2 regions of the Enterococcus sp. DIV0174 genome follow, and region 2 is predicted to be linked to the other one. Evidence: a T-box and tRNA genes for the amino acid it is inferred to sense, from the RefSeq annotation. Region 2 holds a T-box; the other holds one or more tRNA genes.
What was found. The T-box of region 2 lies ahead of serS (serine--tRNA ligase). A T-box ahead of a tRNA ligase gene usually reads a tRNA of that ligase, here a tRNA-Ser.

Region 1 (16,656 bases), 850 kb from region 2:
TCGTTCCCCCTTTCAATTATTGAGAAAAATTCGAGAAATTTTCAGTTAAACTCTCTGTAAATTTTCAAACCCATTTGTAGTTTAGCACCAACTCATTTTTCTTGCAATTAAGAGGTATCCATAAACAAATGGTTTATTTAAAACAAAAGAAATCAGCGATCTTCTGTTAATCCAATGAGTAGACCAATTGTTAAGGTAATAAAGATTACTGCTTGAATGAGAACCATGTCTATCCCTCCTTTCCTTCAGTGTATGAAAAAAAAGAAAAAACTGCACGAACGTGAAACAATAATAAAAGAACAGTTTTGTCACCTTTCTTACGTGACGAAAAAATATAAAATTTAAGTGATATTAAATGAAAAATAGCATAACTTAAAATCTGAATGAATTCTTGTTGGTTTAAAGAAAAAAATACAAAAAAAATAAAATAAAACGTTTTCATTTATTTGCTTTTCTGTTATTATAAATAAAACAAATAATAATTGAAGGAGTGAATTTTGATGTTAAATATCGAAGTGGGAAAGTCTTACATATGCAAACCTATTGGTGTAACTAATGAAGTCGTTGGTTATATCGAACATACCTATACCAACACAGCTGTTGTTTTAGTTGAAAGCTACGAGCAATGTGATCATTTTGTTATTGATGAGAAACAGTTTCGCGTATTAGTTAAGTTAACAGATATTTACGCACCAGTTGAGATGGTGTCGTAAACAATCACTTCTTTTGAGAAATTTGCAAAAGTTTTTTATACTTAAGGAAAGAGGAAGGGAGAAGATGTTATGACAAAGAAAAGAAATTCAGGGAAACTAGGAATTTTTCTCGCAATTGTCTCAGCGATTCCCGCAATTTTAGCCATCTTTCGAGCTGTTAAAGACGCGAAAAGAGAATAAGTAAATAAAAAAAGGGCGACCGCTAACAAATTAGCGATTGCCTTTTTTTTTGATAAGTGAAGTGATGCTTAACCGACACCTAGTACGAAGTTAAGCAATTTATCTGAATAAGTGATTTCGTCATCAAGTGATTTTACTTCTTTGTTTAAAATCCCCATCTGATCGGTGATGATGCCATCTGCACCATAGAACATCATTCGACTGACTGCATCCGAGTCGTTGACCGTCCAGACATAAACTTTTTTACCATCCGCATGGGCAGATGAAATAAAATTCCGATTGATGGTGCTATATTCCATTGTTAAAAAGTCGGCAGAAGTAATCGGTGGTCCCACAATATTAAACGGTAAAATATAGCCAACGTAAAACTTTGGCTCCACTTTCTTTAAGTCTTCGACAGTTTGATAAGTCAAACTCTGTAAAATATGATGTTGTTCCAGAATTTCTGCCCGATATTTATCCGTGAAGCGCTCAACCAAATCGCTTGAGTCATATTTCGTTGTTTTAATTTCAATCAATAATTTCTGATTTAATTTTTTAGCAGCTGCCAGATAACTATCAAAAGAAACAAGTGGTGCTGCTTGCCCATTTTCTTTGACTGTTAATTTTTCTAGTTCTTTCAAGGTTAAATTTTGTGGTAGTTGATTGACGCCCGTTAAATTCTTCAAGTTAAAATCGTGCATCACGACGAATTGGCCATCTTTTGTTTCTTGAACATCCATCTCAACGTAATCAGGATGATAAGTTTGACTTGTTTTTTCTAGCGCAGGTAACGTGTTTTGAACACCATTTTGATTGCTAACACCACGATGAGAAACAGTTAAAGGGGTAGTCTGTGCAGCAGAAGTCAAATAATTCATATTATACAAACAAACGCCAACGCCAAAGAAAACACAAAAAAGAACAAGACTGGCATTCTTTAAGGTGGAATATCGATGTAAAGGTGGCTCAGGAGTGAACCATTCAGGAATTTCTGGCAAGAAGCCTTCATCATCCATGAAGTCGACAATAATGTAAAATATTCCAACAGTTGACATAACAATATTAAACAGAAGTATCAATTGTAATAGCGTCATTGCGAAGACAGCACTAATCAATGAATAATTAGGCAAAAAATTCTCAACAGCCGTTTGTGAAAGGATAATCAGAAAATAACCTAGTGAGGAAATTAGTAAGATACTACCACCAATGATAATAAATTGACCTAGAATCGCAAAGAAGCGTGATTTCGTAAGTCGCCAACTTTCTCGGATTGATTCGCGAAATGGTCGGTCGCGTAAGATCATTTCTGGTAACGCAAAAATTAGCCGAATGCCGATGTATGCTAAGAAAAGATAAACTAAAATGAATAAACTAACAATCACAAGCCGATTTTCAAAAATAAAATCCATAATAAATGAAGGGATTTTGATTTTTGATAATAAATCAGAGTTAAAACTTAACCCACTTAACGGCAAAATCAGTAGAAAATAAGCTAAGAAAAAGAGAAACGTAACTGGACGAACCTTTTTTAGCTGTAAGACAGTCATTCGAAGTAGCTGTTTTAAGGACACAGGTTTTCTTTTTTTGATAAAGTAAACACTAATCAATAAAAAAGTGAATTCAAAATAGACCAAAAGCAGAATCAGCACCAAAACGATAAAGAGCGAGCCTAGTACACCAGGGTGCTTAGAAAAAATGGTGGCGATATTATCATAAGATAAATAATCAATTGCACCACGATGTAAAATAAAACGAGTTGTACTATTCAATAACGGCAGACAAATAAATAAAATAAAGCCGTGCATCAGTAAAACATCGCGAAAATAATTTTGTGTTCCTTTGAGAAAGTCCCAAGCATTTCCTAAACTATGTTTTAAATAATTCATTTTTATCACCTACTAATTCTATTGTATCTTAAAAATAAAAAAAACACAGGTTAGAGGTCAGACCACTAATCTGTGTCAGAATGTCTTCATTTATTTTGTCCAATTAACCAAGTAAACCAGTCAAGTATTGTCCACCATAAATCAGTGCCATACTATATAAGAAAATAGAGAGTGGTTTAGCAAGGAAAATAATTAGTGAAAATTTCTTTACGGAAATATTTGTTAAGCCAGCCATCAAACAAAGCGCATCATCTGGCGCAACTGGTAGGAAAATTGCAAGTGCAAAAAGTTTCTCAAATCGACTTTGATTATCTAACCAACCAATATATTTATCATAAGTTTTGTCGCTGATTAAAGATAAAATGAAGGGTTTTCCGTAGCGTCTACCTAATAAGAAGATAATAACCGATCCGATACAAATCCCCACATAGTTATAAACAAAACCAGCATAAGGACCAAAAATCAGAACGCCGGCTGCGGTACTGATGCCACCGGGGATGATTGGAATCACTACTTGTAGAATTTGAATCAAAATGAAAATAACAGGTCCAAGAATAACTGAGTGTCCAACAAGACCTCTCAATGCATTGATGTCCTTGAAGACTCCAAGATTGATAAAGTAAACAGTTAGTGCGATAGACGCGCCTAAACCGATAATTGAAATAAAGTTGATAAGTTTTCTTGATGCTGCAACGCTCATTTTGAATCATCTCCTTGAAGTTTTTTGATCTAAGGTTACTATACGCGATAAAGTGGCAAACACGCTACTTTTTTAGATGACACTATTCAAACAGTTTTGTAAGTTCGAAGTAAGTATAAAAGATTTGTGAAGAAAATGCATCCTACTAAAGACTTATTTAATTTTTATCGAAGAAATTTATTTAGTAACTATTTCTTTTTTAAAATAAATATAAATAACGATAGTTTCCTTATTTGGTGATTAGTTGTGTTTTCGCCATAGCTGACAAAAAAAGAGTGAAAAAATAAGGAAAAAAAGAAGACTAAAAAAATGAAAGGGAATGCATAATTTGATGAAGACGCATTTCCTTATTAGAATTTCATTAAATAGTTTAGCTTAATTTGCTTTAAATATAACAATTATGAGTAAAATGTTTGCAAAGAAGGATGATTATCGGTTACAATTAAAGAACATATATGCAGTACAAAGTGGGGGAGTTTTTATGAGAAGAAAAGTCTATACCAAAGATCAAATTCTAAAAGCAGCATATGAAGTTGTTGCTAAAGAAGGCTTCAAAGGATTTACTGCTCGTAACATTGCAAAGAAGATGGGAATTTCGACACAACCTATTTATCTAGAGTTTAAAAACATGGAAGACTTAAAGAATACTCTTTTGGATTCTATTTTTGATCAACTCAAAGAAGAAGTTTTCCCTGTCGAGCATACTGGTGACAAAATTATTGATTTAGGTTTGAATTATATCAACTTTGCGAAAAAACATCATAGTCTGTACATGGCATTGTATATCGATGAGCATGGCGACGGTAAAAAAATGCATGATTTTTCATATAATTATTTCTATGAAGCTGCAAAGAAAGACGAAAAATACAGTCATTTATCTGACGAATATTTAGATGCGTTACATACGGGTACTTGGGTAGTCGTAACTGGGTTAGCTTCATTGATGTCTTCAAACATTATGCAGCCAACAGAAGAGCAAATCATTTCTTTGATTTCTAGAACAATTGACTCTGTGTTGTCTTTAGAAAATCCAGAAATTATCCGCTAAAAAAATAAAAAAGGTTGGCGTAGTCGTTTGATTACGTGCAACCTTTTTCTTGTGACTTTAAATGTAAAGAATCAGTTGTGAAAATGTTGCTTGACATTTTGGGCGAAAAGATTAAAAATAGAAATCGCGGAAGGTTGGCAGAGTGGTAATGCAGCGGACTCGAAATCCGCCGAACCGGCTAATACCGGCGCGCAGGTTCAAATCCTGTACCTTCCTTATTTAAACTAAAACAAAACAAGATTGAGTATTCATATCTCAATCTTTTTTTGTGCTGTCACATAACGACTAAACAAAAATAGTTGTGAATAAATGCAGGTTTAATAGAATGAAAATGTGAAAAAAGTTAAAAAAACACTTTTCTAGCAGTTATGGAATTAAAAAATAGAATAGCGCAAATGAGAGAGTCAAAATTTCTTTTAAGCATGAGGGATTAAGATAGCATCATAAAAGAAAACATGTTAAATTAGTTATTGAAAAACTTTTTATTAAATGTTCAAAAGTTTTCATAACTTATTTTCATGTGACGAAACTGTTAGGGAAGAACCTTTCGTCAGCGCTTTTCGAGTGTGTTAAGATGAAAAGTATGAAATAAAAAAATGAAAAAGTAATTTATATTAGGATGTGAAAGTTAAATGTGCGGGATTGTCGGTTTTGTTAATGACAAAGATAACAAGAGTGCAGTTGTAAATGCGATGATGGATCGCATTGTACACCGTGGACCTAATAGTTCTGGTGAGTATGTCGATAAACACGTTGCTTTAGGTTTTAGAAGATTGAGTATTATTGATTTAGAAGGCGGAACACAGCCTATTTATAATGAGGATGGAACAAAAATCATTATCTTTAATGGTGAGATTTATAACTATCGTCCACTGCGAGAAGAATTACTTGCGGCAGGACATGTTTTTCGCACACACGCTGACACGGAAGTTCTTCTTCATGGTTATGAAGAATGGGGAACAGAATTATTACAAAAAATTCGTGGAATGTTTGCTTTTGCTATTTGGGACAATGAAAAAAATGAACTTTTTGGTGCCCGTGATCATTTTGGAATCAAACCTTATTACTATGCACAAATGAATGGTACGTTTATGTTCGGTTCAGAGATCAAAAGTTTCTTACCACATCCTGATTTCCAAAAAGAGTTAAATAAAGAAGCATTGAAACCTTATATGACTTTTCAATACTCACCTTTGAATGGCGAAACATTCTTTAAAGATGTGTACCGTTTACCTGAAGGCCATTATTTTACTTATAAAAACGGTGAGTTAGACATTCAAGAATACTGGGATGCTGATTTTGAAACAAAAGGTACACATTCTCGCCAAGAATGGATTGACAAAATTGATGAAACAGTTAAAGCTTCGATTGAGGCACATACAATCAGTGATGTTGAAGTTGGTTCATTCCTTTCAAGTGGTGTTGACTCAAGTTATGTGACTTCGGTTTTAAAACCAGATCATTCATTTTCAATTGGTTTTGATGATAAAACATACAATGAAGCAATTGAAGCACGTAAATTAACAGAGATTTTAGATTTAGACAATACTGCGGCGGTTATCGACGGAGATATGTCATTCAAAGCATTTCCGTTGATCCAATATCATTTGGATGAACCAGATTCAAATCCTTCTTGTGTTCCTTTGTATTTTCTAGCTAACCTTGCTTCACAAAGTGTCCGTGTGGTTCAATCCGGTGAAGGGGCAGATGAATTATTTGCTGGCTATCAAACATATGGCTTCCATACGAATTCAAAATTTATTCGTGTGATTGCGCAAGGGTTGAAGAAATTGCCAAAAGGAACGCGTTATAGTTTAGGTCGCAAAATTGGTAAAATGAAAAACTTCCACGGACGTATTCATTTATATGAATCACTTGCGCCGGCTAAAGAGTATTTCATTGGTCATGCGCGTGTCTTTGAAGAAAAGGAAGCGGCTGATTTATTGACAGCAACTTATCAAGATGCACCATCTGTGAGTGAAATTATGGCTGTCCATTACGAAAAAACGGATGGAATCAAAGATGAAGTCAATAAAATGCAATATGTTGACCTTCATCAATGGATGCCAAAAGATATTTTGTTGAAAGCTGACAAATTATCAATGGCAAGTTCATTGGAAGTTCGTGTGCCATTATTGGATATTGAAGTGATGAAATTAGCACAACAAATTCCAAGCAAATATTTATTAAACCAAAACAACACGAAAGATATTTTCAGACAAGCAGCAAACAAACAGTTGCCAGAAGAATGGTCAAACCGTGTGAAATTAGGTTTCCCTGTGCCAATTAAAGCTTGGCTAAAAGAAGAACATGGTTATCAAGAAGTGAAAGCTTTATTTGAAGCAGATTTTGCAAAAGAATTCTTTGACCAAGATAAAATCATGGAATTGTTAAACAATCATCATGAAGGAGTCAAAGAAGAGCAACGTAAGATCTGGACGATTTTTAGTTTCTTAACTTGGTACAAAGTTTACTTTATTGATGAAACAATCCCTCAAGCAGAACCAATTGATTATGTAACTGTCTAAGAAGGATAGAAGAAAAAAGGATTAATTTCTATAGAAGAAAAAAGCTGAAAAATTCATTGATAAAATGTATGTTTCCGTGGATGAAACGCTTGAAATTATTCTAAATGAGCTAGTTTTTCACTGCAAAAAAAAGCCTAAGACAATCAATGTCTTAGGCTTTTTTTGTTTCTTACTTATAGAATAAATACAAATTATAGTTGAAGTAATTTTTCTAGATGATCGGCTAGACCATCCTCTTGGTTCGTTTTTTCCGTAATGTCATTAGCGATCCCTTTTAGTTGATCGGTGCCATTTGCCATTGCAACGCCCCAACCAGCATATTCCAATAATTCAAGATCATTGTGCTCATCACCAAATGCGATGACGTCTTCTTGTTTGATTTCAAGATAATTGGCTACTTGGTGAACACCCTTTGCTTTTTCAATCCCTTTAGAAACGATTTCTAAAATAGCTGTTGGTCCACCCCAAGTGCGGACATCTACATAACTACCAAATTGACGGGTCAATTCATTTGAAACTTGTTCTGCAAATTGTTTTTCTGTACGAACGAGCAAAGAAGTTGGATTAGTTGTCAGGTTTTGAGGAGAAAGCAGATTTTTTTCACTCGGGTTTGATGAAGCAAAGATTTTTTCATCGAAAAAATCTAAGCTATCAATAAAAAAAGTTTCGCGGTTTTCAGCGGCAACGAAGTCAAGATTCAATGCTTTTTTTTGTGAAACAATTTCAAAGGCGATCTCGCGATTGATTTGTGATTCTTTTTCGCCACTCCAAAGTTGATTAGGAATGTGTACAAGAGCCCCATTAAAGTTAACCATTGGGGTAGTTAATTCTAACTGTTGATAAAATTGATAACTCATTCGAAAAGGTCGTCCAGTAGCGATACTAACATAGTGACCTGCTGCAATGGCTTTTTTTAAGGTTTGTTCGGTTTTAGTTGTAATTAAAGAGTCTTGATTCAGAGTAGTCCCATCTAAATCAATGGCAATAAGCTTTTTATTCAATGGCGATAGTCCTTTCTCAGCTGATATTTGTTTTAGTCTAGCATATTTGACGCAATAAACAAGTGCGAAAATCAATAACTGAAGAATGAAAAACGCCCTTTTTTAGAAAGAATGAAGCAAAACACGAACGTTTTTTGCTTTTTAATGTTTAAATATCATTTTTTAGTTGAAAAACGAATGAAGCGACGATATAATCAATAATTGTTCGAGGAAATTAGTTGTTGGTCTTATTTAATATCTTTCCTCATCAGAAAAAATCAGGGAGTGGAATTTTTTATGGATAAGTTTTTCGGATTGAAGGAAAACAAAACAAATGTATCAACAGAAATAATGGCGGGGGTTACAACATTCTTTGCAATGAGCTACATTCTTTTTGTTAACCCAACGATTTTATCAGCTTCAGGAATGCCATTTCAAGCAGTTTTCTTGGCAACAATTATTGCTTCGGTTATCGGGACGTTAGTAATGGGCTTGTTTGCGAATGTTCCTTACGCACAAGCACCAGGGATGGGTTTGAATGCCTTCTTTACTTTTACTGTCGTGTTTGGTCTTGGTTATTCTTGGCAAGAAGCTTTAGCAATGGTCTTTATTTGTGGGTTGATTAATATTTTTATTACAGTAACAAAAATTCGAAAAATGATTATTCACGCAATTCCAGAAAGTTTACAACACGCCATTGGGGGCGGTATTGGAATCTTCGTTGCGTATGTGGGAATCAAAAATGCAGGGTTCCTTTCTTTCAGTGCGGATCAATCAGCAATCACGAGTTCTGTAGTTGAAGGTGGTAAGGCAACAAACGTAACAATTAATGGTGGAATTGTTCCAGCCTTAGCAAATTTCAATAATGCACCCATTTTATTAGCAGTTATTGGTTTAGTTATTACAGCAATTTTAGTAGTTAAAAATGTGCGTGGTGCAATGCTGATTGGTATTGTAGTGACAACTATCTTAGGTGTATTGATGGGTGTGGTCGATCTTCAAGCGATTGATTGGCAAGCTAATTCATTAGGAAACTCAGTTAAAGAATTAGGAACAACTTTTGGTGCTGCTTTTGGAGCGGAGGGAATGCAATCTTTATTCAGTGATAGTTCAAGACTTCCACAAGTTTTAATGACAATCATTGCGTTTAGTTTATCAGATACATTTGACACGATTGGTACATTTATCGGAACGGGACGTCGTACAGGCATTTTCTCAAAAGAAGATGAGGATGCATTGGAAGATGGAAAAGGATTCAAAACAAAAATGGATAAAGCTTTGTTTGCTGATGCAATTGCAACTTCAGTTGGTGCAATTTTTGGTACGTCAAATACAACAACGTATGTCGAATCTGCTGCCGGAATTGGTGCGGGTGGTCGAACTGGTTTAACGTCGGTAGTCGTTGCAATCTTATTTGCACTAAGCAGTTTATTCTCTCCATTGATTGCTATTGTTCCTGCACAAGCAACGGCGTCTGCTTTGATTTTAGTCGGTGTAATGATGATGGCTTCATTTGCAGATATCAAATGGGCGAATCTTGATGAAGCTTTACCTGCTTTCTTTGCTTCAATTTTTATGGGTCTTTGCTATAGCATTTCTTATGGGATTGCTGCTGGTTTTATCATGTATACAATTGTGAAGGTAGTTAAAGGACAAGCAAAAGAAGTATCGCTTGCTTTGTGGGTAGTTGATATTTTATTTATCTTAAACTTTATTATTTTAGCGACAATCTAAACTAGTTAAGTAAATGAAACAAATCAATCAAAAATATCTCTGTTAAAATTTTTAAGGCAAAGAGTACGTCTGTTGACGATACTTTTTGTCTTTTTATTTAGTTGAGTAATAGAAAAGTCAGAATTTTTTGTCTTTTTTTGTTTTTGCTTTCACATTCGTTGCTTGTTGCTTTAAAAATAGGTATGATGAAGAAAGATGAAAGAGGGATGATGAATGGGGATTAAATGGAGAAAGAATTTAATTATTGCATGGATTGGTTGTTTTTTCACTGGTGCAAGTATTAGTTTAGTCATGCCGTTTATTCCTGTTTACGTCGAACAACTAGGGACGCCTCAAGATCAGGTTGAATTATTTTCTGGATTAGCGATTTCAGTTACTGCTTTTGCAGCAGCAATTGTTGCACCGGTTTGGGGAAATTTAGCAGATCGAAAAGGGCGGAAAATTATGATGGTTCGAGCGGCAGCGGGAATGACAATCACCATGGGCTCACTGGCTTTTGTTCCTAATGTGTATTGGCTGTTAATTATGCGCTTCTTTAATGGAATTTTATCTGGGTATATTCCAAATGCTACAGCAATGATTGCATCACAAGCGCCGAAGGAAAAAAGTGGTTGGGCATTAGGGACACTTTCGACTGGAGCAATTGCAGGGAATTTGATTGGTCCGTCCATGGGTGGTGCGTTAGCGCAATGGTTTGGCATGGAGAACGTCTTTATTATTACGGGTGCAGTACTTTTAGTAACGACAATCTTAACAATTTTTCTAGTAAAAGAGGATTTCCATCCAGTTGAGAAGAAAGATTTAGTCAGCACAAAAGAAATTTTTTCAAAAATGGATCATTTCTCTATTTTAGTGGGACTATTTATCACAACATTGATTTTACAAATTGGTGTGACTAGTATCAGTCCAATCTTAACGTTGTATATTCGCCAATTGAGCGGAGATATCAATAATGTTCTCTTTATTAGTGGGTTGATCGTTTCAGTTGCTGGGGTTTCAGCGGTACTGTCTTCTCCCAAATTAGGGAAGCTAGGGGATAAAATCGGTAACCATAAAGTGTTGCTTGCTGGATTGGTCTTATCGTTTTGTTGTTACCTTCCTATGGCATTCGTTCAAACACCATTACAGTTAGGAATTTTACGTTTTATTTTGGGCTTTTCAACTGGAGCATTGATGCCTTCGATTAATACGTTGATTAGCAAAATCACGCCTCAAGAAGGTGTGAGTCGAGTGTATAGTTACAATCAAATGTTTAGTAATTTTGGGCAGGTTTTAGGACCAATGCTTGGTTCGACTGTTGCCCATTCATTTGGTTACAGTGCGGTGTTTGTGGTAACCAGTTGTTTTGTCTTATCGAATATCGGACTCTCGCTTTTTAATTTTAGAAAGGTTTTACGTAGTAAATTTTAAAAAAACGAATCGTAGACAAAAAAACAGATTGGGAAAACTTGCTTTCCCAATCTGTTTTGATTTACTATGAGTGCGATGAGGCTTCTTTTTTTGTTGGAGCAACTGCACCGATTAAGATGATAATGATACCGGCAATTAGTGACATAATTGCTGTCAAAGCAAAATCGTAAGTTCCTTTTGTCAAGGCACTACCAATGTAACCAACAACTTGTCCTAAAACTAGGGACCAAAATAACGTTACAATATATCGCATGAAGAACACCTCTTTTCTATCCCAATTTTAACAGAATTTTTTTGAATGTAAAGCAAGGTACAATGCTTAATTGTACTAACGATAGTGAATTTTAACGAAAAAAAAGGCGGAATGCAAGATGTTTTTTCCACAACTGTATACGAGAACTTCATATTCTTTGTTACAAAGTACAATTCGCATCCGAGAGTATGTCCGTGAAGCTAAAAAACTTGGATACACTTATTTAGCTATCACTGATGAGGATGTTTTGTACGGCGCCGCAGAATTTTACCAAGAGTGCGTCAAAGAAGGAATCAAACCAATTATTGGCCTACATCTTGAGTACACTTTTGAAGACAAAGACTACGGACTGTTAGTTTATGCAAAAGACAAGATTGGTTACCAACAATTGATGAATGTTTCGAGTAAAAAAATGATTGAAGGTACTATTGAACTGAACACATGGACGAAGACGGACCACTTGATTTTGATTGTGCCAGATAGTCATTCGATTGCAAATGATTATGGCACGGCAGAAACGTTTGCTAGTCATTGGCAAATGCTAAAAGAAAAAGTCCATTTCCACGATTTTTATGTGGGTGTAACTGGCCAAACCGTTTCGGATTCTAAAGAATGGTACGAGTTTCTGTCAGCTGAAGAGGAACAACTGTGTGCATTACATCCGATTGCAAGCTTGCATCAGGAAGATTTGTTTGCATTGGAAACAATGAAACATATAAAAGAAGGTACACAGATTTCGTCAGAAGAATTAGCAGATAGTAGTCAACTAGAAAATAAAAACTTTCTTGAATCAGAGAGTAAGATGATTCAAAAATTTAATGAACTATATACGTACAAAGTTCTTGAGACAACTCAAAAATTAGCTGAATCTGTGAATTTTGAGTTTCAATTTCATCAAAAACTGCTACCGCATTATCCAGTACCAAATGATGAATCGGCAGCGGTATACCTCAAACAATTGTGTCAAAATCAGTTATCAAAAAGAGTAGAATCTTTGACACCAGAATATCAACAACGTTTAGACTATGAATTAAAAATTATTCATCAAATGGGATTTGACGATTACTTTTTAATCGTGTGGGATGTGATGGCTTTTGCACACAAACAAAAAATCGTTACTGGCGCGGGTCGTGGATCAGCTGCGGGTTCATTAGTTGCTTATGTTTTGGCAATCACAGATGTGGATCCTTTGAAATATAATTTGCTCTTTGAACGTTTTTTAAATCCAGAACGTTACACAATGCCTGATATTGACTTGGATATTCCTGATAATAAACGTGAAGAAGTCTTGAATTATGTCCGAGAAAAATACGGGCAGTATCATATGGCACAGATTGCAACTTTTGGAACAATGGCTGCCAAAATGGTATTAAGAGACGTTGCGCGAGTATTTGGTGTTTCACAAAGTGAGGCAAATCGCTGGTCAAAGGCGATCCCTAATCAATTAAAAATCACCTTGTCACAAGCTTACCAAACTTCGAATAAACTAGTTGAATTGGTGCAAGCAAATAAAAAAAATCAATTACTGTTTCAAACAGCGACCATTTTAGAAGGGCTGCCACGTCACATATCGACACATGCGGCTGGGGTGGTATTGAGCGACCGCAATCTATTAGAGCTAGTTCCTTTACAACAGGGATCAGACGAAGCTTTTTTAACGCAATATACTATGAATGCCGTAGAAGAAATCGGATTGCTGAAAATGGATTTCTTAGGTTTACGGAACTTATCAATTATTGATTATGCGCTTAAATCAATCAAACGTGTAGAAAAAATCGACCTTCAACTTAAGCAAATACCACTGGATGATGCGAAAACTTTCCGATTGTTTCAAAAAGGGGAGACAACCGGCGTCTTTCAATTTGAATCGGCAGGAATTCGAAATGTTTTACGACGTTTGGGACCAGAAAATATTGAAGATATCGCTGCTGTCAACGCTTTGTATCGTCCTGGACCTATGCAAAATATTGATACCTTTATTGCACGAAAAAAAGGGAAAGAGGTTATTCAATACCCGGATGACGCATTAAAACCAATTTTGGAAAATACCTATGGAGTTATTGTGTATCAGGAACAAATCATGCAGATTGCTTCAACGATGGCTGGATTTTCTTTAGGTCAGGCAGATATTTTACGACGTGCAATTAGTAAGAAGAAAAAGGAAGTTATTGATAGAGAAAGAGAACACTTTGTAACTGGTTCACTAGCGCAAGGTTATTCTAAGGAAAAGGCAATTGAAGTGTACGATTATATCGAGCGTTTTGCTAATTATGGATTTAATCGTTCACATGCATTCGCTTATTCATTTGTTGGGTTTCAAATGGCTTATCTCAAAGCACATTATCCAGGAGCATTCTTTACTAGTTTGATGAATGCTGTGCGACACAATACCGCTAAGCTTAAAGAATACCTTGCTGAAGCTAGAAAGAACAAGTTAACGCTGAGTCCGCCTTCCATCAATCAAAGTGCTTATGGGTTTGAATTAGTCAATTTGCAATTGATTCGTTTTGGTTTGACAGCAATCAAAGGGGTACGGCGAGATTTTGTAGAAGAGATTATCAATGAAAGAAAAACAAATGGTTCGTTCAAATCTGTCGATGAGTTTTTGATTCGTATAGATAAGCGATGGCTCAAAGAAGATATCCTGAAACCTTTAGTTGCTGTAGGTGTATTCGATGAGTTAGAAAAAAATCGTAAGCAGCTCATGCTCGATTTAGAAGGAAAGATCCAAAACGTTCAATACAGTAGCGGCAGTTTGGACTTGATGGAAATCATGGCGTTGAAGGAAGAAGAAATTGCAGATTATTCATTAGATGAACGTTTGACACTAGAAGAAGAATATCTTGGTGTTTATTTATCTGGTCATCCAACAGAAGGCTATGAGCGATTGCGTTTAGCTAAACGTGTTCAATTGGTTACCGAAATTGTGCCTCAGCAGACAGTAAGTTTGTTATTGTACATCAAAAATATTCGTGAAATTCGGACAAAAAAAGGAGAAAGAATGGCTTTCGTGGAAGGAACGGATAGCTCAGGTGAAGTAACAGTTACTGTTTTTCCTAAGCTATATCGCCAATTCAGAAATCTTTTTGAAGTGAATCACGTACTGTTTGTACAAGGTCGTAGTGAAATAAGTCGCTATAACCAAGAATTACAATTGATTGGCGAAACATTTGCAGATGCGAAAGAATTTGAGAAAAACTTTCCAGATCAAACTTGTTATTTAAGAATCACGGAAGGACAAGAAGACCATGAAACAATGCGTCAATTGAAAACAATTTTTCAGAAACATCCCGGATACATTCCAGTTGTTTTATACTATGAAAAAACACAACGGAAAATCGTGTTATCAGAGGAAAACTGGGTAGATGGAAGTAAGAGTCTGCGAGGACAGCTTTCTTATTTACTTCAAGAGGAAAATGTTGTTTTCAAATAAGTTACGGTAAAAAATACTACGTGCTTTCATTTTTTTTCATTTTTTTAGCTATTAATCAAGACAAGTTAGAAAAATAATGTTAGAATGTTAGACGTGGTTATTGCAAACAAATGGTTATAGCCTAAGTCTTCTTAGGATAAAGTATTTTAATGAGGTGAATGTTTATATGAAACGCATCGGAATTTTGACCAGTGGCGGAGACGCACCTGGAATGAACGCAGCGATTCGCGCAGTTGTTCGTAAAGGAATCTATGAAGGTCTAGAAGTTTATGGAATCAACTACGGATTTGCCGGATTAGTTGCCGGAGATATTCGTCGTCTTGACGTTGCTGACGTTGGTGATAAGATCCAACGCGGTGGTACTTTCTTGTACTCTGCTCGTTACCCAGAATTTGCTACAGAAGAAGGTCAATTAAAGGGTATCGAACAATTGAAAAAATTCGGTATTGAAGGTTTAGTAGTTATCGGTGGCGATGGCTCTTACCATGGAGCGATGGCTTTAACTAAGCGTGGTTTCCCAGCAGTGGGAATTCCTGGAACAATCGATAATGATATTCCTGGTACAGACTTCACAATCGGTTTTGATACAGCAATTAATACAGTGCTTGAATCAATTGACCGCATTCGTGACACAGCTACATCACACGTTCGTACATTCGTTATTGAAGTAATGGGACGTAACGCTGGCGATATCGCTTTATGGTCAGGTGTTGCAGGCGGAGCTGATGAAATCATCATTCCAGAACATGATTTTGACATGGCTGCTGTTGCTAAAAAAATCCAAGAAGGCCGCGATCGTGGAAAAAAACATTGCTTGATCATCTTGGCTGAAGGTGTAATGGGCGGAAACGAATTTGCTGAAAAACTTTCAGAATTCGGCGACTACCATACTCGTGTATCTATCTTAGGACACGTTGTTCGTGGGGGCGCACCAAGCGCACGTGATCGTGTGTTAGCAAGTAAATTTGGTGCTTATGCTGTTGAATTATTACAACAAGGTAAAGGCGGATTATGTGTTGGGATTCATGACAATGAAATTGTTGCTTCTGACATCATTGACACTTTGGAAAACAACAAACATAAACCAGACTTATCATTGTACGAATTAAACAATACTCTTTCATTCTAATTTGATTTAATCAAAGGAATGAATAAGACCAGAGCAAACTTTGTTTGACTCAACTGAACTATCTATAATTAATAGCTATTTAAGCTGTAAAGCTTTAAATAAACAAAATTGAATGGGAGCGTTTTGTAAAATGAAAAAAACCAAAATCGTTAGTACATTAGGACCAGCAAGTAATTCAGTAGAAACTATTTCTAAACTGATCGAATCTGGAGCAAATGTCTTCCGTTTTAACTTCTCACATGGAGATCATGAAGAACAATTATCACGTATGGTAATGGTTCGTGAAGCCGTTAAAAAAACAGGCAAAGATGTAGGTATCCTTTTAGATACTAAAGGTGCAGAAATCCGTACAACAGTTCAAGGAACAACAGAAGCTGATTTTGGCCGTGCCGGCTATATCAAATTCGAAGTTGGAGATCAAACTCGTATCTCTATGGACCCTGAACATGTTGGTTCAAAAGAAAAAATCGCTGTAACTTATCCTGGATTGTTTGAAGACGTTCACGTTGGTGGACACATCTTATTCGATGATGGTCTTATTGACATGGAAATCGTTGAAAAAGACGAAGCAAACCGTGAATTAGTTGTAGTAGTTAAAAATGCAGGTATGCTAGGATCACGTAAAGGTGTTAACGCACCAGGCGTATCAATCAGCTTACCAGGTATTACAGAAAAAGATG
Region 2 (16,255 bases):
TTCCAAGTGTTATCCCCTTCTGATGGGCAGGTTACCCACGTGTTACTCACCCGTTCGCCACTCCTTTTCTTTCGGTGGAGCAAGCTCCGGTGAAAGAAAAAGCGTACGACTTGCATGTATTAGGCACGCCGCCAGCGTTCGTCCTGAGCCAGGATCAAACTCTCATAATAAAAGTTAGAACAATCTTTCGATTGTTAAGCTCAATTTGTTTGCTAGCATATTGCTTGCTGTTTAAAAATGTTTGTTGTCTTGAATTGAATCAAGACGCCCTACACATTTGGTTTGTCTTACTTTGTTCAGTTTTCAAAGGTCTACTTGAATTGCCGTAGCAACTTTTATATCATATCAGAGTGACGTTTGAATGTCAACTCTTTTTAAAAAAGTTTTTTTTGATTTCGTTTGAGAAATCTTTCAGCAACTCATTTATCATATCGCATCGTTTGTTATTTGTCAAGAACTTTTTTTGAAGTTTTCCTTGATGAAATCAAGCTTCATAAGCAGTTCTTTTTAAACAACTTAGTTATCTTATCATGCCATAATGAACATGTCAACAACTTATTTAACGACTAATCAACAAAATTTTAATTGCTCTTGTTGAACAAATAATAATATACCAACTTAAAATTCTAAAGTCAATAATAAAAATGCTGTTTTAACAACATTTATAACAAGTTCGATCATTGTTTAATTCTGCTTTAAAATCATTCGCTTTTTACACTATTTTCGCTTGATTTTATATTACATCTGTAATAATTGTTCAGTTTTTTTCTATTATGTTTGATTTACAGTGATTTCTTCTAAATTTTTTGTTAACAAAGTGTTGCTTTTATCTATTTCTGCTTTTTTTTGCTAGAATAATAGTAAACACACTTATTCTGGAGGATTCATTATATGAAAATTTTAATTGCAGATGACGACAAAGAAATTGTAGAGTTATTAAGTATCTATGTACACAATGAAGGTTACGAGGCAGTAAAAGCTTATGACGGAAAAGAGGCACTATCAAAAATTAGAACTATTCCCGATATTGAATTGCTTATTTTAGATATCATGATGCCTGAAATGGATGGTATGCAAGTTGTAAAAGAATTACGAAAAGAATCTCAAATTCCAATTATTATGTTAACAGCAAAAACAACTGATATGGATAAAATCAAAGGGTTAGTTGCTGGTGCAGATGACTACGTAACCAAACCATTTAATCCATTGGAAGTTATGGCGCGTGTAAAATCTTTATTACGTCGTACAAAAATGCAAATAACTGCTGAACAACCGGATGTATTAGAAGTAAATTCATTAATAATCAACAAAGACTCCCATGAAGTAAAAACAATTGACGGGAAAGAAATCCAATTAACTGCTTTAGAATTTGGCATTTTATATCTTTTAGCTAGTCACCCAAATCGTGTATTTAGTGCGGATGAAATTTTTGAACGTGTTTGGAAACAAGAAAGTATTGTCTCAGCAAAAACAGTTATGGTTCACGTGAGCCATTTACGAGATAAGATTGAAGAAGCTACAGGTGGAGAAAAAGTAATTCAAACTGTTTGGGGGGTTGGATATAAAATTGACGCAAGATAAGAGCGTGGGAAAAGAGAAACGACGGCGTATCATTTTAACTTCCAAAGAAATCAGTGAACTTTTAGCAGAAGGAATTATCACAGTTATTCTTTTACTTCTATTAAATGTCGCTATTTTAGTAGTAATTAGTTCTGTCATCAACAGCTCTCCTTCTCTCACAAACGCAATTTGGGACTCAAAAAATATTTTTGCCCAGCGACTTGGCTCTGATCTTTTTTGGAATGGTAGGAATTTTATTATTCCGCTTTTCTTACTATTAGATGTAGCAGTTTTATATTGGCGCTTGATTCGGCGCTATCGACAAATGCAATTACGTCATATTATCAGTGAGCTACATTTCATTGCTAATGGTAATTATGATCATCGAATCCCTTTTGAACTTAGTGGCGATCTTAGTAGAGTTGTTACTAGTATCAATGGCTTAGTAGATAGTACGGTTGCTGCTATTGAGGATGAGCGAAAAATTGAAAAATCAAAAGACGAACTGATTACAAACGTGAGCCATGACATTCGTACACCCTTAACATCCATTATTGGTTACTTAGGTCTGATTGAAGATGGACAATATCATTCTCAAGAAGATCTTTTGAAGTACACACATACTGCTTATGTAAAGGCAAAACAAATGAAATCCTTAGTTGAAGACCTTTTTGAATATACAAAAGTGCGACAGCCAGCAGTGCCTGTTAACTTTTCAGCATTTGATTTGATTCAATTAATCGAGCAGCTTGCTGCTGACTTTGAGTTGGAAGCTGCAAAAAAAAATATTCAAATACTTGTTCAATCTAAAGAGTCTTCTCTGATTATGGATGGGGATACAGAAAAATTGGTCCGCGTCTTTAATAATTTAATTACAAATGCCCTGAAGTACGGTAAAGGAGCTACAAATATTATCATTGAAGTCGAACGTGTCGGAACAGAAGTTGTAGCAGTCGTTAAAAATAATGGGGCAATGATTCCAAAACAATCTCTTGATAATTTATTTGATCGTTTTTATCGTGTGGAAGAATCTCGATCACAAGCAACTGGCGGAACAGGACTTGGGCTAGCAATTGCTCAAAGTATTGTTGCATTACACGGTGGGTACATTTATGCAAAATCAGATCAAAGTTGGACTTCATTTATTATGCACCTACCTTTGAAAAAAAATAGTAAACTTCCTCAAGATGAAAAATAATCAGTTGACGAATATCTCATTTTTCGATATTCTTAAGTCAATTAGTGAATACTAAACACAGAACCTAGTACACTTTATTTTTTAACAGAGAGCTGATGGTCGCTGCAAATCAGCAAAAAATAATTTGGAAGTTCCAGTTCTATGATGTGTGCTTTTTGAAATAAGAAAAGCCGGTTAACAGCCGTTATCTGTAAACAAGAGCAGCAATTAAAGCTGAACTCGGGTGGTACCGCGAATACAAAACTATTTCGTCCCAAGATTTTTGGGAAGGAATAGTTTTTTTTATTTATAAAGGAGGAATTAATTAATGTTAGATGTAAAAATGATGCGTCAGAACTTTGACTCAGTTCAAGAAAAATTAATGACACGTGGCGTAAAAAAAGAAACTTTGGCTGAATTTATGGAATTAGATGAAAGTCGTCGTAATCTGCTTGTAAAAAGTGAGGAATTAAAAAAATATCGAAATGATGTTTCTGCAGAAATTGCACAACTAAAACGTAATAAAGAAGATGCTTCTGCAAAAATTTCAGAAATGAAAGAAGTTGGTGGGAACATCAAAGCCTTAGATACAGAAATTGCTGATGTTGATGAAAAACTTACTCAGATTGCTACTACTTTACCAAACTTGCCTAATGACTCAGTACCAATTGGAAAAGATGAAGACGATAATGTAGAAGTTCGTCGTTGGAGCAATCCCCGAAACTTTTCTTTTGAACCTAAACCACACTGGGAAATCGCAGAAAATCTTGATATTTTAGATTTTGAACGTGGCGCAAAAGTTTCAGGAAGCCGTTTTGTTTATTATAAAGGATTAGGTGCACGCCTAGAACGCGCCGTGTATAATTTTATGCTTGATCAACATATTTATGAACATGGTTATACTGAAATGATTACTCCTTACATTGTTAACAGTCGTGCAATGTTCGGGACAGGTCAATTTCCAAAATTTAAAGAAGATGTTTTCCAATTAGAAAATACCGATTTAACATTGATTCCTACTGCAGAGGTTCCTTTAACCAACTATTATAATGACGAAATTTTAGATGGAAAAGATTTACCAATTCGCTTTACCGCTCTTAGCCCTGCTTTCCGTTCAGAAGCTGGTAGTGCTGGTAGAGATACTCGTGGTCTGATTCGTTTGCACCAATTTAACAAAGTTGAAATGGTTAAATTTTCTGATGCTGAACATTCTTATGAAGAACTAGAAAAAATGACTAATGATGCTGAAGATATTTTGCAAAAATTAAACTTACCTTATCGTGTCGTTGCTTTGTCAACAGGTGACATGGGCTTCTCTGCTGCTAAAACGTATGATTTAGAAGTTTGGATTCCCGCGCAAGATACTTTCCGTGAAATTAGTTCATGTTCAAACTGTGAAGATTTCCAAGCACGTCGAGCAATGATTCGCTACCGTGATGAAGATGGAAAAATTCATTACGCTCATACATTGAATGGATCTGGTTTAGCTGTTGGCCGTACAGTTGCAGCTATCTTAGAAAACTACCAAAATGAAGATGGCTCAGTAACTATTCCTGAAGCTCTAGTGCCATATATGGGTAATTTAAGAGTAATCAACTAAATTTACTTTCTAAAACAAAAAACTTCCACCAAAATCAATTATGATTTTGGTGGAAGTTTTTCTTTTATTTATGATTCAACTGAGTAGTTTGGTGCTTCTTTAGTGATTTGAACATCATGTGGATGTGATTCTTTTAGTCCACTGCCACTCATTTGGATGAATTGTGCATCATCTCGTAGTTGTTGTAAGTTTGCAGCTCCGACATAGCCCATTCCTGATTTTAATCCACCAATCATTTGGAAGATAATATCTGCTACGCTTCCTTTATAAGCTACACGTCCTTCAATACCTTCGGGAACTAATTTATTTGCTTCATTGATACTTCCTTGGAAATAACGATCTTTTGATCCTTTTTCCATCGCACCTAATGAGCCCATTCCACGATATGTTTTGAAACGACGACCTTGGAAAATTTCGAATTCACCTGGTGATTCATCTGTTCCGGCTAGCATACTACCTAACATAACTGCATGTCCTCCAGCAGCTAGTGCTTTAACAATGTCACCTGAATATTTGATTCCGCCATCGGCAATAATTGTTTTACCATACTGACGCGCAACAGAAGCTGCATCATAGATTGCTGTCAATTGAGGAACACCGACACCTGCAACAACACGGGTTGTACAAATCGAACCAGGTCCAATACCAACTTTAACAACATCAACACCAACATCATAAAGTGCTTTCGTTGCTTCAGCAGTTGCTACATTTCCAGCAATCAGTGTTGCTGCTGGGAAAGTTTCACGAATTTCTTTAATCTTGCGAATTACACCTGCACTGTGTCCATGAGCTGTATCAATAATGATTGCATCTACACCAGCAGTTAACAATGCATCAGCACGTTCAAAAGTATCGCTTGTTACGCCTACAGCAGCAGCAACTAATAAACGACCATGTTCATCTTTCGCAGCATTAGGAAATTCGATGACTTTTTCAATATCTTTGATAGTAATCAAGCCACTTAAACGACCATCTTCATCGACGATTGGTAATTTCTCAATTTTGTGTTTTTGTAAAATTTTCTCTGCATCTTTTAGAGAAGTTCCTTCTGGGGCAACAACTAAGTTATCCTTTGTCATCACATCGTCAATCGGAATATGATAATCTGTTACGAAACGCATATCACGGTTAGTAATGATTCCTACTAATTTTCTATTTTCCAAAGTTTCAACAATTGGAACACCACTAATTCGATATTTACTCATTAATTCTTCAGCATCAGCAACTAGATGTTGTGGTGTTAAAAAGAATGGGTCAATGATGACGCCACTTTCTGAACGTTTTACTTTGCGAACTTCTTCTGCTTGTTGGTCAATTGTCATGTTCTTATGAATAACACCTAGACCACCCTGACGAGCCATCGCAATTGCCATCTTACTATCAGTTACTGTATCCATGCTTGCGCTCATAATTGGAATATTTAACTTAATGTTTTTTGCTAGTTGTATGCTCATATCCACTTCGTTTGGTAACACGTGACTTTCTGCTGGTATCAATAAGACATCATCAAAAGTAAAACCTTTTTTCGTGAACTTTGTTTCCCAGTTGGACATTGTTAGTACCACTCCTCTAATTTAGTTTATCTATTAAAATAAGCGATTTTATCCTTTAAGTCAATAACTAAGAAGCAACTGCTGCTTTATTTCTCATAAAACAAAGATTTTATTTTGATTATTCTCATTGTTACGAAAGAAAATATAAAAAAAAACAACGCACGAATAATTTCGTACGTTGCTTGCTAATTATCTTCTTGGAACAGATAGACTGCCCACGATTTCATATTTTTTCTTCAAGTAGTAACGTAGTGCTAATGCTGCTGCACCAATCACAATTACTGCAATTGGATTTAACACTGGGTTAAGAACTGGTGGAAGTAACGTTGTCGCTGAGAATGCGATTACCCACACAAGTGTTGAACCACCTAAAATCAATAATGTTTTTAACATTCCTGGTTTCTTGCTTCTATCTGCACCTGGATATTCATACTGATAAATATATTTATACATCATATAAAATACCCAACCACCGATAGCTGATCCAAACAGAAGTGTTGAGATTCCATAAGCTGGAGCTGTTTCACGTGAAAAGAAACCTGTAATTGCAATCATGATACTCAATAAACCTAATAACAATAATGTATTATCTAACCACATCAAAACTGGTGTAGAAGATTTTTTAGGTGCTACTGGCTTACTAATAATTGATTCTGTTCGCTCAGAAACTGTTCCAAAAAGCTGACGTGCAGTTTTGCCGCCTTTTTGTTCTTTCACCAAGACAGGTAACATATCATGAAGCGCATTAACTTTCTCTGCCTCAGATAAGTTTGCTGCTTCTAAAGATTTTTTCAAATCAAAAATATACTGTTGGTTTCGCTTCGTTAATTGTGTTTCTAAATTATTATTTTCTTTCACCATTTCACGTAATTGCTCTGGTTCCATGATCTAGTAGTCCTCCTTAGCCGTTAGTTTGCTTAACGGTCGTCACAAAAAATATTTTAACATATTTTTAGCAAACTATGATAGCCCTTTTATACATTAAAACGGAACAACATAACGTCTCCATCTTGTACAATGTACTCTTTACCTTCTAAACGAACACGTCCAGCTTCTTTAGCTGCATGCATATTTCCATATTTATTCAAATCATCGAATGAAACTGTTTCTGCACGAATAAAGCCACGTTCAAAGTCCGTATGGATAATTCCAGCTGCTTGTGGTGCCTTGATTCCTTTTCTGAAAGTCCAAGCACGCACTTCTTGCTCACCTGCTGTGAAATAAGTTGCTAATCCAAGTAATCCGTAGGCTGCACGAATCAATTGATCTAAACCAGATTCTTCAATTCCTAAAGCTTCTAAGAATTCTGCTTTGTCTTCTTCATCTAGTTCAGCAATTTCTTCTTCTGCTCGGGCACAAACTACGATAACTTCAGCATTTTCTTCTGCTGCAAAATTGCGCACTTCTTGAACATAATGATTTGATTCTGCATCAGCAACATCATCTTCTGATACGTTCGCCACATATAAAATAGGTTTAGTTGTCAGTAAAAATAGACTCTTAACGATTTTTTGTTCTTCTTCCGTAAATTCGATTGAACGGGCAGAACGGCCTTCTTCTAAAACTGGTTTGATTTTATCCAACACAGCTAACTCTGCCACAGCTTCTTTATCTTTTGTTTTTGCTACTTTAGCCACACGTGTATAACGTTTAGTAATTGATTCCAAATCAGCTAAAACCAACTCTAAGTTGATTGTATCAATGTCGCCTAAAGGATCTACACGACCTTCAACATGGGTGATGTTATCGTCATCAAAACAACGAACAACATGACAAATTGCATCTACTTGGCGAATATGGCTTAAAAATTTATTTCCTAATCCTTCACCTTTACTTGCGCCCTTAACGATACCGGCAATATCAGTAAATTCAAATGTCGTTGGTACAGTTTTTTTCGGTTGTACAAGTTCTGTTAAGCGTTGTAAACGCCAGTCTGGTACTTCAACCATTCCAATGTTTGGATCAATTGTTGCAAAAGGATAGTTCGCTGCTTCTGCTCCAGCTTTTGTAATTGCATTAAATAAAGTTGATTTTCCTACGTTGGGCAAGCCAACGATTCCAGCAGTCAATGCCATAAATTAATTCACTCTTTCTTTGCCTTTTTTTCAAGTATTTTTTTTAGTTTTTTTTCAAAATCGCGACGTGTCATCATCACGATATGGCCACAGTTCACACATTTAATTTTGATGTCTGCTCCCATACGAATGATTTCCCAACGATTTGTTTGACAAGCATGAGGTTTTTTCATTTCAACAATATCGCCTAAATCATACATAAAATAGCCTCCTGTTTCTACTCTTCATCAAATTGAATGTTAAGAATATCAAGAATTCTTGTTAAATCGTTTTGTGAAAGATACTCAATTTCAATTTTTCCTTTGCCATCTTTTTCTTGAATTGCAACACTCGTACCAAATTTATCCATCAAACGATCTTCGCTTTCACGAATGTAATAAGGTTTTTCTTTTGCCAAACGTGGGATTTTTTTCTTTTCTTTCCCATCATTTTGATTTAATTCAGACACTGTTTGTTCTAATTGACGAACAGTTAAGTTTTCAGATACTACACGATTAGCTAATTTCAAAATAAGATCTTTATTTTTTAGACCTAATAAGGTTCTAGCTTGTCCCATTGATAAACGGTGATCTTGAACCATTTCCTTCACTAGATCTGGTAAAGACAACAATCGTAAGTAGTTCGCAATGTAAGGACGACTTTTCCCTAAACGGCTGGCTACTTCTGCTTGTGTCAAATTCAAATTTTTCATCAGCATTTCGTAAGCTTCTGCTTCTTCTAAAGGATTTAAATCTTCTCGTTGCAAGTTTTCTAAAACAGCAACCTGCATCATTGCTTCTTCATTGAATTCTCGTACAATTGCTGGAATTGTTTCTTTTTCAGCTAATTTTGAAGCACGAAAACGTCGCTCACCAGCGATAATTTCATACCCTTTTACCGTAGATCTTCTAACAATAATTGGTTGAAACACACCCGATTGTTCAATTGAATTAGCTAGCTCCTGTAGAGATACTTCTTCAAACGTTTTTCGTGGTTGATAAGGATTAGGACGTAGCTCGTTCAAAGGTAATTGAATAACTGCTTCGTCTTTTACATCAACACTTTCTAAATTTTCTAAATCTTGAAATAGCGCGTTGATTCCTCGACCTAGGCCTTTATTTTTCTTCACGATCAACCACTTCCTTTGCCAATGCTTGATAAACTTCTGCTCCTCGAGAACGTGGATCGTAGTCAATAATTGGTAGACCATGACTTGGTGCTTCTGATAAACGAACATTTCTTGGAATAATCGTATCATAGACTTTTTCACGGAAATACTTACGAACTTCTTCCACAACTTCTGTCCCAAGGTTCGTTCTTGCATCATACATCGTTAATAAAACGCCAGCAATTTCTAAGTCGGGGTTAAAATGTTTTTGTACTAAACGAACGGTATTAAGTAATTGGCTTAAGCCTTCTAAAGCATAATACTCACACTGGACAGGTATTAAAATTGCATCACTAGCAGTAAACGAATTGATTGTTAAGTGACCTAAAGAAGGCGGGCAATCAATCAAAATATAATCATATTGATTCTTTACTTCTGCTAAAGAACCTTTTAATCGAGATTCTCTAGCCATCATAGAAGTTAATTCAATTTCTGCTCCAGCTAATTGGAGAGTAGCAGGCACGATATTTAAATTTTCATGTTCTGTTACAATCGTTGCTTCTGCAATTGGCAATTCATTCACCAATACATCGTAAATATCTTGCTTAACATCCGGTTTTCGGACACCCACACCGCTAGTAGCATTTCCTTGCGCATCCATATCAACTAAGAGTACTTTTTTTCCTAGGCTAGCAAGACAAGCACCTAGATTAACTGTAGTTGTCGTTTTACCAACTCCACCTTTTTGGTTTGCAACAGATATAATTTGTGCCATCTCTTCTCCTCCTACTTAATGGGTTGCTTATTAGGCAATCCAGGTTTTCTTGGATATTTTTTTGGTGTGACTTTTTTCTTTTCTATAGTAAGAATATGACGTTGATCCGAAATTTTTGGCAGATCAACTGCTGTCTCCTTGATAAATTTACCACCCAAGATAGCAATTGCATGTTTTGCTTCAGTCAATTCTTCTTCACTTTTAGCAGCTTTTAATGCATAAAAATGACCACCTAACTTGACTAGTGGCATACATAATTCTGCCAATACGTTTAATCTAGCAACAGCCCTTGCAGTAACTAAGTCAAAAGATTCACGAAATTCTATGTTTTGCCCAAATGTTTCTGCGCGATCATGGTATAAAGAAGCACTAATACCTAATAAGTTAGTTAATTCTGTTAAGAAAGTAATTCGTTTATTTAATGAGTCAACAATTGTAATTTGTAGCTCTGGAAAAACAATTTTTAATGGAATACTTGGAAAGCCTGCGCCTGATCCAACATCACACAAAGAAAGCTTCTCGGTAAAGTCAACTTCAAAAGCCAGTGTCAGCGAATCATAAAAATGTTTCAAATACACTTCATTTTCATCTGTAATAGCTGTTAAATTCATTTTTTCATTCCACTCAACTAGTGTTTTAAAATACGTGGCAAATTGCTCCATCTGATGATCTGATAAATGAATTTGTTTTTCTGCTAATGCTTGGCGAAATTCTTCTGGTGTCATAATTAGTCCTTTCATTGTGAAACAGAAATTGTTTCACAGAATCTTCTCCTACTTTAACGCAATTTTCTTTTTCTTGCAATGCTTCCTTGGACAATCTTAAAAAAATTCGCACTAAAAAACGAACAAAAAAGAACTCGAGCAAGTATATAAATTATTACAGCTCAAGTTCTCTTTTTATTTTAAAAATTTATTGGGCAGATGCGTTAACTTTCGCAATCTTCCCTTGTTCGATATAGACCATCAGAATACTCAAATCGGCAGGATTTACACCACTAATTCGACTCGCTTGCGCAATCGTTTCAGGTTGAATTTTTTGCAATTTTTGTTTTGCTTCTGTAGCTAAACCATTGATTGCTGCGTAGTCGATATTTTCTGGAATTTTTTTAGCTTCCATACGTTTTAATTTTTCAACTTTTTCCATGGCTTTTTTGATGTAACCTTCATATTTAATTTGAATTTCAACTTGTTCAATTTCTTTATGTGTCAGTGCATCATTTTCTGGAATAAATTTTAACAAATCTGCGTAAGAAATCTCTGGACGTTTCAAGAAATCACTTGCCAAGACACCATCTTTTAATGATGCTGCTTCAATGCTACTCAAGAAAGCTTGGACTTCCTCTGTTGGCTTAATTCGAATGCTCATTAATCGTTTAATTTCTTGCTCAACCGCTGCTTTCTTCGATAGGTAAGAATCATATTGTTCTTCTTTTACTAATCCAATTTGATGACCCATTTCAGTCAAACGTAAATCTGCATTGTCATGTCGTAAAATCAAACGATACTCGGCACGAGAAGTAAGTAAACGATAAGGTTCATTTGTTCCTTTTGTCACCAAATCATCAATCATCACACCAATATAGCCATCACTACGTTTAATTACGAAAGGATCTTTTTCTTGGACTTTTAATGATGCATTGATTCCAGCAATCAGACCTTGACCTGCCGCTTCCTCATACCCACTTGTTCCGTTTGTTTGACCAGCTGTATACAAGTTTTCAATTACTTTTGTTTCAAGTGTTGGACGTAATTGATGTGGCTCAATGACATCATACTCAATGGCATATCCCGTACGCATCATTTCCACTTTTTCCAAACCAGCAATTGAATGCAATACATCTACTTGAACATCTTCTGGTAACGATGTGGATAGCCCTTGGACGTATACTTCTTCTGTATTTAATCCTTCTGGCTCTAAAAACAATTGGTGACGTGGTTTATCAGCAAAGCGAACAATTTTATCTTCAATTGAAGGGCAGTAACGTGCGCCCACACCTTCAACAATTCCAGTAAACATCGGTGCACGATGTAAATTGTCACGAATAATTTGATGCGTTGATTCACCAGTGTAAGTTAACCAACAAGGCTCTTGATCAATTTTATATGCACTATCAGGTGTGCTAAAACTAAAATGATTAGGTTTTTCATCACCAGGTTGTTCTTCTGTGACTGAATAATCAATTGTACTTGATTTTACACGTGGTGGTGTTCCTGTTTTAAATCGTTCAATCTTAAACCCTAATTCCTTTAGATTATTGGCTAAACCTACTGATGGCTGTGAGTTATTTGGACCTGATGAATATTTTAATTCACCAATAATAATTTCACCACGAAGAGCTGTTCCAGCTGTGATAACAACAGCTTTCGCGCTATAACGTGCGCCTGTAGAGGTAACGACGCCACGACAAACACCATCTTCAACAATTATTTCTTCAACAATTCCTTGTCGTAGCGTCAAATTAGGTTCTTTTTCAATGGTATGTTTCATTTCTGAGGCATAGGCATGCTTGTCAGCTTGTGCGCGCAAAGCACGAACTGCAGGTCCTTTTCCGGTATTCAACATTCTCATTTGAATGTACGTTTTGTCAATATTTTTTCCCATTTCTCCGCCTAAAGCATCAATCTCACGAACAACCACTCCTTTAGCTGGTCCGCCTACTGATGGATTACAAGGCATAAATGCAACCATATCCAAATTAATTGTTAATAGCAATGTTTTCGATCCTAGTCTAGCCGAGGCTAACGCTGCTTCAGATCCAGCATGCCCTGCTCCAACAACGATGACATCATACGACTCTGCTTGATATTGATTCAAAAGATGTTCCTCCTCTATTTTCCTAAACAAAATTGACTAAATAACTGTGTTATCAATTCATCTTGGACACTATCTCCAACTACTTCTCCAAGATAGTCCCAACAACGTGTCATATCGATTTGAACTAAATCAACAGGCATACCAGCCTCTATTCCTGTGACCACTTCATCTAATGAAATAGCTGCTTTTTCTAATAATGCGATATGTCGCGTATTTGAAACATAAGTTGCATCTTTCTCGCCTGTTTTCCCACCGAAAAACAGTTCAGTAATAGCAAGTTCTAATTGATCCAAACCATCATTGTTTGTGACTGAAACTGGAAAAACAGGTTCATGATTAATAAATGTTGCTAGTTTATCTAGTTCAATTTTTGCGGGTAGATCAGTTTTATTTAAAAGAATGATTCTCTTTAATCCATTGGTTGCTTCTAATAATTGTTCATCTTCTGCTGTTAGAGCTTCACTTTGATTTAAAACTAATAAAATCAAATCAGATTCAGACAAAGCTTTTCTACTTCTTTCTACACCAATTCGTTCTACAACATCATCCGTCTCACGAATTCCAGCTGTATCAATCAATTTCAAAGGTACCCCCCGAACATTGACATATTCTTCAATCACATCACGTGTCGTTCCGGCAATATCAGTTACAATTGCTTTTTCTTCTCGCAATAAATGATTTAGCAAACTTGATTTCCCTACGTTAGGGCGTCCAATAATTGCTGTGCTTAGCCCTTCTCGTAAAACTTTTCCTTGTTTTGAAGTTGCCAATAGCTCTTCAATTTTTTGATGAACCATTTGCGCTTTTTCAAGTAATAATTTAGTTGTCATTTCTTCAACATCATCATATTCTGGATAATCAATATTGACTTCAACTTGTGCTAACGTTTCTAAAATTTCTTGGCGCAATGCACGAATTAATGAAGAAAGATTTCCATCTAATTGATTAATTGCTAGGTCCATTGCCTTATCTGTTTTTGCACGAATTAAATCCATGACAGCTTCTGCTTGTGACAAATCCACCCGTCCATTTAAAAATGCACGCTTTGTAAATTCTCCTGGCTCCGCTAGACGCGCACCCTCTCTAAGTAAAAGCTGAAGTACCTGATTGACTACAACAATCCCACCATGACAATTAATTTCAACCACATCTTCACGAGTAAAAGTTTTCGGTGCTAACATTACTGAGACCATCACTTCATCCACTAGATGATTATCTTTTGGATCAGCTATATGACCATAATGAATCGTGTGGCTAGGTACTTCGAGTAAAGTTTTTGTTCCACTACGATAAACTTTATTGGCAATTTGAACTGCATGATCACCACTCAAGCGTACAATACTAATTGCACCTTCACCTGGTGGCGTTGAGATTGCTGCGATTGTGTCAAACTCCAAAGTAATTTCAGCCATTTTTTCACTTCTCCTTTAATTTTACGCACAAAAAAAGCGCCCACTCCACCCTTTACATAAAAAGGTGAACTTAGCACTTTGACTGCTTGTTCTTGATTAAATTCTTGTCATAGACTATCACATTTCTAAAAATGAATCAAGTTCTTTTGATTGACTAGTCTCTAACCTTATTTTTAAGCAAAAAAGTACAAAGCAAATGCCTTGTACTTCTTTTTATCAAAGTTAGACTACTACGATCGTATACTTCGATAAGAATGATTTCTAGTAAAATATACTTGGTTTAAAAAATTTTGTCAATCTGATTTTATTTCTTCACACCATTTAGCCATAAAAAAATTATTTTAGTGTTCTTTTTTCTTTATTATCTTATATATATAGAAACAAAAATAGAAACAAAAAAGGAAATGTCACAAGTCAACTGACTTGTGACATTTCCTTTTTGATTTTTATTTCACTTTAATAGAATCTTTTTGCTGGCTCAACAACTAAATATCGATAAGGCTCTTCACCTTCAGAGTGTGTTTTTACTCCGTCATTTTTACTTAGTGCTGCATGAATCTGTTTTCGCTCAAAAGCCGGCATTGGTTCTAAAAATACTGGCTGACCTGTACGAATGACTTTATCAGCTGTTCGCTCAGCTAAACGCTGAATAATTTCTTGGCGCTTTTCACGGTAGTTTCCTACATTAACAACAATTGATAATTTGTTTGTAGCCACCCGATGGATAAATACTTGTGCTAAATACTGCAAAGCATTCAGTGTCTTCCCATGTTTACCAATTAAAATTCCTTGTTTTTGTGTTTCTAAGTGAAAAACAACTAAGTTTGCTTCTCTCTCCATTTTTACCAGAGCAGGCGCGTCCAAATGTTTAGAAATTTCAGTAAGATAAAGTGCCAATTCCGTTAAAGCTGCTTCATCATCCAAGTCACTTAATTCTTGTTCTACTGAACTTTCTTCTGACTCTACTTCAATTTCATCGATCACTGTGATTTCTACAGGAGCTTCTTCTAGAACGTCTTCAACTGTTTCTTCCACTACTTCTGAAATAGTTTCACTAACAGATGGCTCAATAGACACTTGAGCATCTTTACGGCCCATCCCAAGGAAACCTTTTTTTCCTTCGTCAAGTATCTCAAGTTCAACTTGATCTTTAGTCAAACCTAATTGATTCAAACCATTTTGAATGGCTTCATCTACTGTTGCAGCTTTATAAATCGGCATTAGCATTACCTCCCTTATTTTTTACGTTTTTTCTTAGGACTTGTGGCTTTTTTCAACGCTTTTTCTTTTTCACGAATCTTCATTGCTACTTCTTCACGTTCTTTACGGATCTTAAACGGATTATTAATCAACAATGTCTGAACAACTTGAAAGGCATTTGAAACTACCCAGTATAATGAAAGACCACTTGCTAAGTTAACACCCATAACTAAAATCATCACTGGCATAGCAAAACTCATAATTTTTGTTGTTGGGTTTGACTCAATTTGACTCATACTAGATAAGTAAGTACTTGCAAAAGTAAAAATTGCAGCTAAAATTGGCAAAATAAATGTTGGATCTGCTTCACCTAAATTAAGCCAAAGAAAATGTCCCTGTTTTAATTCTGGTACACGAGAAATTGATTGCCATAATGCCATCAAGATTGGCATTTGTACCAACAAAGGAAGACATCCAGCGTATGGATTTACACCATTTTCAGCGTAAAGCCGTTGTTGTTCTTCTCTCAATTTGCTTTGAGTCTCAGGATCTTTAGAAGAATATTTCTGTTGTAGCTCTTTTAATTTCGGTTGAACTTCTTGTGTTTTGCGCATACTTTTTGTTTGAAAATGCATTAATGGTAATAAAATTACCCGAATCACTAATGTAAATAGGATAATCCCGATTCCAGCATTCCCAAATGATAAGCCTTTAATCGCTTGAGCAAAATTATAAACAATGTAGCGATCCCAAATTCCTGTACTTTGTGCACTCACTTCTCCAGTTCCACAACCAGACAAGATGACAACTAAACTAATTATGCCAGCCATCAAAAGTAAACGTTTGTATTTCTTCACGTACTCGTTACCTCTCTATCGATTATTTTTGCAAGCTTTAAGACATGGACTAAATTTGAGCGAATCTCATCGTAAGTCAGTCCTTTAACACTTGGTCTTGCAATTACAATAAAGTCTAATTCTGGATCGATTTCATCTTTAA

Region 1: it has a tRNA-Ser gene. The T-box ahead of serS (serine--tRNA ligase) is inferred to sense a tRNA for this amino acid. The anticodon was not compared.

Annotation. Positions count from the first base shown of each region.
Region 1 covers NZ_CP172881.1:835,228-851,883, forward strand. The annotation lists gene IGJ93_RS04140 (hypothetical protein) at 501-713, shown strand; gene IGJ93_RS04145 (glycerophosphodiester phosphodiesterase) at 962-2,761, opposite strand; gene IGJ93_RS04150 (TVP38/TMEM64 family protein) at 2,865-3,461, opposite strand; gene IGJ93_RS04155 (TetR/AcrR family transcriptional regulator) at 3,943-4,509, shown strand; tRNA gene IGJ93_RS04160 (tRNA-Ser) at 4,638-4,725, shown strand; gene asnB (asparagine synthase (glutamine-hydrolyzing)) at 5,142-7,037, shown strand; gene IGJ93_RS04170 (Cof-type HAD-IIB family hydrolase) at 7,229-8,038, opposite strand; gene IGJ93_RS04175 (NCS2 family permease) at 8,315-9,751, shown strand; gene IGJ93_RS04180 (multidrug efflux MFS transporter) at 9,965-11,161, shown strand; gene IGJ93_RS04185 (YjzD family protein) at 11,226-11,414, opposite strand; gene dnaE (DNA polymerase III subunit alpha) at 11,533-14,847, shown strand; gene pfkA (6-phosphofructokinase) at 15,014-15,976, shown strand; gene pyk (pyruvate kinase) at 16,107-16,656, shown strand, end outside.
Region 2 covers NZ_CP172881.1:2,623,972-2,640,226, forward strand. The annotation lists rRNA gene IGJ93_RS12585 (16S ribosomal RNA) at 1-170, opposite strand, end outside; gene IGJ93_RS12590 (response regulator transcription factor) at 892-1,581, shown strand; gene IGJ93_RS12595 (sensor histidine kinase) at 1,568-2,758, shown strand; T-box leader at 2,809-3,017, shown strand; gene serS (serine--tRNA ligase) at 3,066-4,337, shown strand; gene guaB (IMP dehydrogenase) at 4,406-5,890, opposite strand; gene IGJ93_RS12610 (DUF1129 domain-containing protein) at 6,080-6,775, opposite strand; gene ychF (redox-regulated ATPase YchF) at 6,865-7,965, opposite strand; gene IGJ93_RS12620 (DUF951 domain-containing protein) at 7,974-8,165, opposite strand; gene IGJ93_RS12625 (ParB/RepB/Spo0J family partition protein) at 8,183-9,073, opposite strand; gene IGJ93_RS12630 (ParA family protein) at 9,060-9,827, opposite strand; gene rsmG (16S rRNA (guanine(527)-N(7))-methyltransferase RsmG) at 9,839-10,552, opposite strand; gene mnmG (tRNA uridine-5-carboxymethylaminomethyl(34) synthesis enzyme MnmG) at 10,740-12,644, opposite strand; gene mnmE (tRNA uridine-5-carboxymethylaminomethyl(34) synthesis GTPase MnmE) at 12,659-14,056, opposite strand; gene jag (RNA-binding cell elongation regulator Jag/EloR) at 14,513-15,277, opposite strand; gene IGJ93_RS12655 (YidC/Oxa1 family membrane protein insertase) at 15,292-16,113, opposite strand; gene rnpA (ribonuclease P protein component) at 16,110-16,255, opposite strand, start outside.